2 regions of the Bacillus sp. mrc49 genome follow, and region 2 is predicted to be linked to the other one. Evidence: a T-box and tRNA genes for the amino acid it is inferred to sense, from the RefSeq annotation. Region 2 holds a T-box; the other holds one or more tRNA genes.
What was found. The T-box of region 2 lies ahead of leuS (leucine--tRNA ligase). A T-box ahead of a tRNA ligase gene usually reads a tRNA of that ligase, here a tRNA-Leu.
Positions count from the first base shown of each region.

Region 1: it encodes a tRNA-Leu, which carries the amino acid that the T-box ahead of leuS (leucine--tRNA ligase) is inferred to sense. The anticodon was not compared.

Region 1 is NZ_PHNG01000754.1:9,375-12,749, reverse strand. It holds tRNA gene CVN76_RS22365 (tRNA-Met) at 99-172, shown strand; tRNA gene CVN76_RS22360 (tRNA-Asp) at 178-253, shown strand; tRNA gene CVN76_RS22355 (tRNA-Phe) at 266-341, shown strand; tRNA gene CVN76_RS22350 (tRNA-Thr) at 349-424, shown strand; tRNA gene CVN76_RS22345 (tRNA-Tyr) at 441-524, shown strand; tRNA gene CVN76_RS22340 (tRNA-Trp) at 532-605, shown strand; tRNA gene CVN76_RS22335 (tRNA-His) at 623-698, shown strand; tRNA gene CVN76_RS22330 (tRNA-Gln) at 737-811, shown strand; tRNA gene CVN76_RS22325 (tRNA-Gly) at 815-889, shown strand; tRNA gene CVN76_RS22320 (tRNA-Cys) at 897-970, shown strand; tRNA gene CVN76_RS22315 (tRNA-Leu) at 979-1,059, shown strand; gene CVN76_RS31185 (hypothetical protein) at 1,305-1,499, shown strand; tRNA gene CVN76_RS22310 (tRNA-Leu) at 1,789-1,869, shown strand; gene CVN76_RS22305 (hypothetical protein) at 2,647-3,357, opposite strand.
Region 2 is NZ_PHNG01000478.1:10,442-13,816, forward strand. It holds gene CVN76_RS04195 (TIGR01212 family radical SAM protein) at 1-229, opposite strand, end outside; gene CVN76_RS04200 (SMI1/KNR4 family protein) at 400-906, shown strand; gene CVN76_RS04205 (DUF2524 family protein) at 1,003-1,266, shown strand; T-box leader at 1,415-1,646, shown strand; gene leuS (leucine--tRNA ligase) at 1,699-3,375, shown strand, end outside.

The DNA of each region.
Region 1 (3,375 bases), on a different contig from region 2:
TTACATAAGGTCAGGTTGTTTCAGGTAGTGGTTGGTCATCATTCCACAGAAACAATTCACACGAAAACTTGATTCTTGAATAGAAACATTATTACCGTCGCGGGGTGGAGCAGTCCGGTAGCTCGTCGGGCTCATAACCCGAAGGTCGCAGGTTCAAATCCTGTCCCCGCAATCTATGGTCCCGTGGTGTAGCGGTTAACATGCCTGCCTGTCACGCAGGAGATCGCGGGTTCGATTCCCGTCGGGACCGCCATTTTTAAAGTTTGGCTCAGTAGCTCAGTCGGTAGAGCAAAGGACTGAAAATCCTTGTGTCGGCGGTTCGATTCCGTCCTGAGCCACCATAGTAGTGCCGGTGTAGCTCAACTGGTAGAGCAACTGACTTGTAATCAGTAGGTTGGGGGTTCAAGTCCTCTTGCCGGCACCATGTTTCATCCATATGCGGAGGGGTAGCGAAGTGGCTAAACGCGGCGGACTGTAAATCCGCTCCTTAGGGTTCGGCAGTTCGAATCTGCCCCCCTCCACCATCTCTTTAGGGGTATAGTTTAAAGGTAGAACAGAGGTCTCCAAAACCTCCAGTGTGGGTTCGAGTCCTACTACCCCTGCCAATTTCAATCTTATCATGGCGGTTGTGGCGAAGTGGTTAACGCACCTGATTGTGGTTCAGGCATTCGTGGGTTCGATTCCCATCAGTCGCCCCATTTTTCTTTAAAATGTGCTATAATGAAAACAACGTTAATGGGCTATAGCCAAGCGGTAAGGCAACGGATTTTGATTCCGTCATGCGAAGGTTCGATCCCTTCTAGCCCAGCCATATGCGAAAGTAGTTCAGTGGTAGAATACAACCTTGCCAAGGTTGGGGTCGCGGGTTCGAATCCCGTCTTTCGCTCCAAAACGTTGGCGGCATAGCCAAGCGGTAAGGCAGAGGTCTGCAAAACCTTTACCACCGGTTCGATTCCGGTTGCCGCCTCCAACAATCATGCCGGTGTGGCGGAATTGGCAGACGCGCACGACTCAAAATCGTGTTCCTCTGGAGTGCCGGTTCGACCCCGGCCACCGGTATCATCTAAAGGGTTAAACCCTTATAAGTCAATGCTGAGATTGTCTCTAAGCATTGACTTTTTTGTGTTTAACCGACTAAAGCAGAATGCTAATCGTGTAAACAAGCTACTGCTCGTTATAATAAGCGTAGAGGAGTCGGTAAAACATCCATACATGCTTTTAGAGATACACTTGCAAAGTATTATGTAACAAGCGGTGGTATACCAAATTAGTGAGACTAAAGGTTTGGCATATACGTTGATTAAGTGCCTGAACAAACTGATTTATTTAAAGTAGAGATACGGCCAAGAATTGATGGGAGAAACGCAGAACCTAGAATGTTTTTCCGTAATGAAAAAATCGCTATCACTTCAACAAATGATGATGTGGTAACCTCAGGCGATATTTTAGCTGTTAAAGATGTAGAGGTTTATATTATTGGTATTGATGACCGTTCGTAGATTACTTATGCATATAAGGTAAACGTGGGCGATAGATTTTTTGAGGAAGAAGGTCATTTAACTAGCTTAAGGCTGGAACTATAATAAAATTAAGTGGCGAAAATAATAATAATAATCCAATATAGCAATCGTGGTAGGACCTATTCAGGAGTGTCTTTTTTTAAAAGAGTTAATTTATTAATTGACAAATATATAATAGTATATTATTTTAATTAAAGGGTATTTATTAATCGTATGGACAATTACATAATTAGCATTGACTAAAACTATTGTAAACTCCAACAATCATGCCGGTGTGGCGGAATTGGCAGACGCGCACGACTCAAAATCGTGTTCCTCTGGAGTGCCGGTTCGACCCCGGCCACCGGTATCATGAAACAGCCAGGAGTGCTGTTGGAAGAAGGCCTTACACTTAATTGTGTAGGGCCTTTTTTGTTACTCTACAAATACTAAGAGAACGTTCCTTCTATGTTGTGATAATTAAAAAACGAATGGAAGGTGACAGTCCTGCCATACGTTTCCGAGGCGGGAGGAATGGCCAATTTTGATATTCGTTATTGCAATCAAAGGTGAATTGGAGATGAATGTCAAAAATAAGATCAGTTGAAATGACTTAAGGACATCAACTATATAAAAGCCGATTTTTAAATTAAGTTGCTCTCCAGAGGGAGCACTATTAGCTACTATGCATGATCAGGTTCTTGCAGCTGTCATTCATTTGTCTGAGTCTTTCCTTTGAAGAGGCTGTTGTATCGATCGGATAAGTTCACTATTTTTCAGGCGGTTAGGATTATATATGTCTTGTAAGCTTTTTGTTCCTGCTGGTATCCTAGTTTTACCGTTTTACCCCTAACAGACTGTATTTTTATTATATCTATTGCTATAAAAGAAAGGAGCACAATCTAAAATAGTTCAATCCTTAAGGAATGGCCTATAAGTTTGGATATTTTGAGTTAACTTTTGTCTTATAAGAGCAGCACGCAGGTAAACGTTCTTTTGTGGCAGTCTTCGTCACAAGATGTCTTCGCACTAAAAAGTCAGCTCGACTGGAGGCAATCGGCAGAGCTGATTTAGTGTTGAAATATACATATTCATTATGATACCGATGCTTAGAAGAAGAGAACTTCAATCAAATTTCCCCTGTGTACTAACATCTGTATTTGAATTTAGGTTCTGTCTGATTATAATATCCGTTCCTTACCTCTGCACACCAATTGGCAAAGGCTTCTCTCCATTGAACACTACTAAAGAATTCCTCAACAGATTCATTTTCAGAATCCCAAACGATGAATGTGTTGAGTGGAGTGATTCCCCCTGCCCAAATTCCGATATTTTGGTCAGTATTATCTTCCCTTACTAATAATATGGGCAGTCCAAATTGAAAAGCCATCGAGGGTTCAATTTGTAAAAAAGTTGAGCCTTCCCAGAACGGAGGGGATGATGAAGGCTGCCCTACATTAGTATCGGTAACCTCAACGAGAAATCGACGAAAGTTGATTGCCAACATTCCATAGCTTGATGAAACCAACCGGCGGATACTTGTTAAAATGTTTTCTGGATATTGTTCACTTATAGGCAAAGTACGTGGAAAAAGCAGAGCGTTCTCAATCTCGAAAATAAGGCGGTCTTGAAACTGCTGTTGTATTGGATTTAATGTATTTGTTGTGCTTAAGAAAATAGGAATTCGAAAGGCACGATCAACGCATTCCTCGTATCTAAATGATGGAGCTACTTCTTCCTTTAAAGGATCATCATTAGAATTTCTTGAGGAATTTGTACTTTTGTCTTTATATTTATTTTTATTTTTCAGTTTTACTTTAATTTTATTTTTATCTTTATCACTACTCACATTTCTCATCTCCTTTTTTTTATTTAA
Region 2 (3,375 bases):
ACTGGACGTCGAGCGGCTCAACGCGGCTGCCGGCAAAGTCGCCCGAGCCTGAAGCACTGCAGAAGGTACAGCCTCCATGTGCGACGGTGCCGTCACGGTTCGGGCAGTCAAAGCCGCCGTCCAGGGCAACTTTAAAAACCTTATGTCCAAAATGATTTCTCAAGTGGTAATTCCATGTATGATATCGTTTGTTATCCGTTGCATATATAAACGGGTTTGCTTGATTCAAATCAGCAACCTCCTTGGTATAAATGAAGCGCACCATATATTATACAACATTCTGGCAGCTAGGTCTTTTTTTGAAAAATAAGCGTATAATGTATACTTGAGGGCTGAACTTTTGGCTGCTAATTCGACAAAATCAAGTGAAAGACTATATCCAATCGGGAGCTGATGGACATGACCGGTCAAGTTGAAGAAGCGATTAATCATATGAAAAAGCGATTAGCCGAAAATAATCAGGTATTCGAAGCAAAGGAAGATGGGTTTATATACCAAGCCTCTTGTACCTTCAATTCACCTGCTTCGGATGAGGAAATTCATTCCTTTGAAAAGAAAACCGGATTGCATCTGCCCGAAGATTATAAAGAGTTTTTGAAAATAACGAATGGCTGCAAATTATTCGAAACACGGGAATCAGGCGGGGAAAATGATATATACAGCCTCGATGATATCATGAATTACACATATGAACTCCCCTTTGAAGGCTGCTTTAAGGTAGCCTGCATCTATCAAGATAATATCGTCATTGACGGGAGAGCCGTAGCCGAGGGGGATACGGATTATATAATGGTGAAGGGCCATCTTGATGATTTTGAAGAAGGCGAGAAACTGCAAATGGGCTTTGCCGAATGGATCGAGCGCTTCATATCGGATCAAGGTGAGAAGTTTTGGGATAAAGGATGATTTGATAAATAACGCTGATAATCCTCTCGTTTTTTGTTCAAACTAATCAAGATGATTACAAATCATCCAAATGGGACGCGAAGGAGAGGGTTTGAAATGGCAACCAGACAATCCGTCGATCATTTTTTAGAGCAATGTGAAGGAGCTCTCCATTTTGCAGAGTATGAGTTTAACGAGGCTTCACGGCAAGAGCATTATGATGATGAACAATTCCAGAACTCACAAAGGTATATCGAAGAGGCGTTGACGGATTTGGAACGCTTGTATGCCAGCTCCAATGCCCAACAACGGGATATGCTTGCAAGGATGGAGCAGCAACTGAACGAATTGAAAAATGAAATGATCGTACTTCGACATTAAGAACAGGGAGCCGTGATTTCATGGCTCCCTTTTTGCACGATTTTTTCGGAATTCGCATATATAATGAAAAACCTGTCGATAATGTTTATGTACGGCTATTGCAATTATCGGTGAAATTGACTAGAATGAAATAAAATCCAATATTCTCATAAAGACTATGATGAGGAACAGTAGCGATTTTATTCCAGCAAAGAGAGTTGACGGGTGGTGCAAGTCAACCTGGGATGATTGTGAACTCGCCTTGGAGTTTCAGGTGTGAAGGTGAAAAGTAATGCCTGACGAACCAATCCACGTTACGGATGTTTAAGCTGGGCGGATTTTAGCTATCGCCAATGTGGGTGGTACCGCGGGAAGATATACATAATCCTCTCGTCCCTATTTTGGGATGAGGGGTTTTTTATTGTTTTTTATACGGAATAAGGAGGAAATCAAATGAGTTTTGACCATAGAAGCATAGAAACGAAATGGCAGCAATACTGGGAGGGCAACAAGACATTCAAGACGGGCGAAGAAAGCGGTAAACGCAAATTCTACGCCCTTGATATGTTCCCATATCCTTCAGGGGCAGGTCTTCATGTAGGACACCCGGAAGGTTACACGGCAAGCGATATTTTAGCCAGGATGAAGCGGGCCCAAGGATATAATGTCCTGCATCCGATCGGCTGGGATGCCTTTGGACTTCCGGCAGAGCAATATGCGATCGATACGGGAAATGACCCGGCTGAATTCACGGAGCACAACATCAACACGTTCCGTCGCCAAATCAAGGCACTTGGTTTTTCTTATGACTGGGATCGTGAAATCAATACGACGGATCCTGACTATTACAAATGGACGCAATGGATTTTCTTGAAGTTATATGAAAAAGGGTTGGCTTATATTGATGAAGTGGCCGTTAACTGGTGTCCAGCACTTGGCACGGTCTTGGCGAACGAAGAAGTCATCGATGGTAAGAGTGAGCGGGGAGGCCATCCTGTCGAGCGCCGTCCGATGAAGCAATGGATGCTTCGTATCACGGCTTATGCAGACCGCTTGATCGACGACTTGAATGATGTGGATTGGCCGGAGAACATCAAGGATATGCAGCGTAACTGGATTGGGCGTTCCGAGGGAGCGGAAGTTACTTTCCATATCGACGGCTTTGATGATACCTTCACGGTGTTCACGACCCGTCCTGATACGTTATTCGGAGCAACTTATGCCGTATTGGCCCCGGAACATCACTTTGTCGATAAAATTACGACAGCTGAACAAAGAGATGCAGTTGAGGCTTATTTGGATGAAGTGAAGCATAAAAGCGATTTGGAAAGAACCGACTTGGCAAAAGATAAATCAGGCGTTTTCACGGGGGCTTATGCGATTAACCCGGTAAACGGCGAAAAAATGCCGATCTGGATTGCCGATTATGTGCTGATCAGTTACGGAACGGGTGCGATCATGGCCGTTCCTGCCCATGATGAACGTGATTATGAATTTGCTGTCAAGTTTGACTTGCCGATCAAGGAAGTCGTCGCTGGCGGGGATGTCACGAGTGAAGCGTATACAGGCGATGGCCTTCATGTGAATTCGGAATTCCTTGATGGGTTGAATAAAGAGGAAGGCATTTCAGCCATGATCAAATGGCTGGAAGAAAAAGAAATCGGTACGAAGAAAATTACCTACCGTCTTCGCGACTGGTTATTCAGCCGTCAGCGTTACTGGGGTGAACCGATCCCGATCATCCATTGGGAAGATGGGACGATGTCTGCACTGGAGGAAGAGGAACTTCCGTTGATTTTACCGAAAACGACTGACATCAAGCCTTCAGGGACAGGGGAATCTCCACTTGCGAACATTGCGGAATGGGTGAACGTAACCGATGAAAACGGACGGAAAGGGCGCCGCGAGACGAACACGATGCCGCAATGGGCAGGCAGCAGCTGGTACTTCCTTCGTTATATTGATCCGGACAATAAGGAAGCTTTGGCAGATCCTGAAAAATTGAAAGAGTGGATGCCGGTCGACATTTATATTGGCGGTGCCGAGCATGCGGTGCTTCACTTGCTGTACGCTCGTTTCTGGCATAAATTCTTGTATGATATCGGCGTCGTGCCAACGAAGGAGCCATTC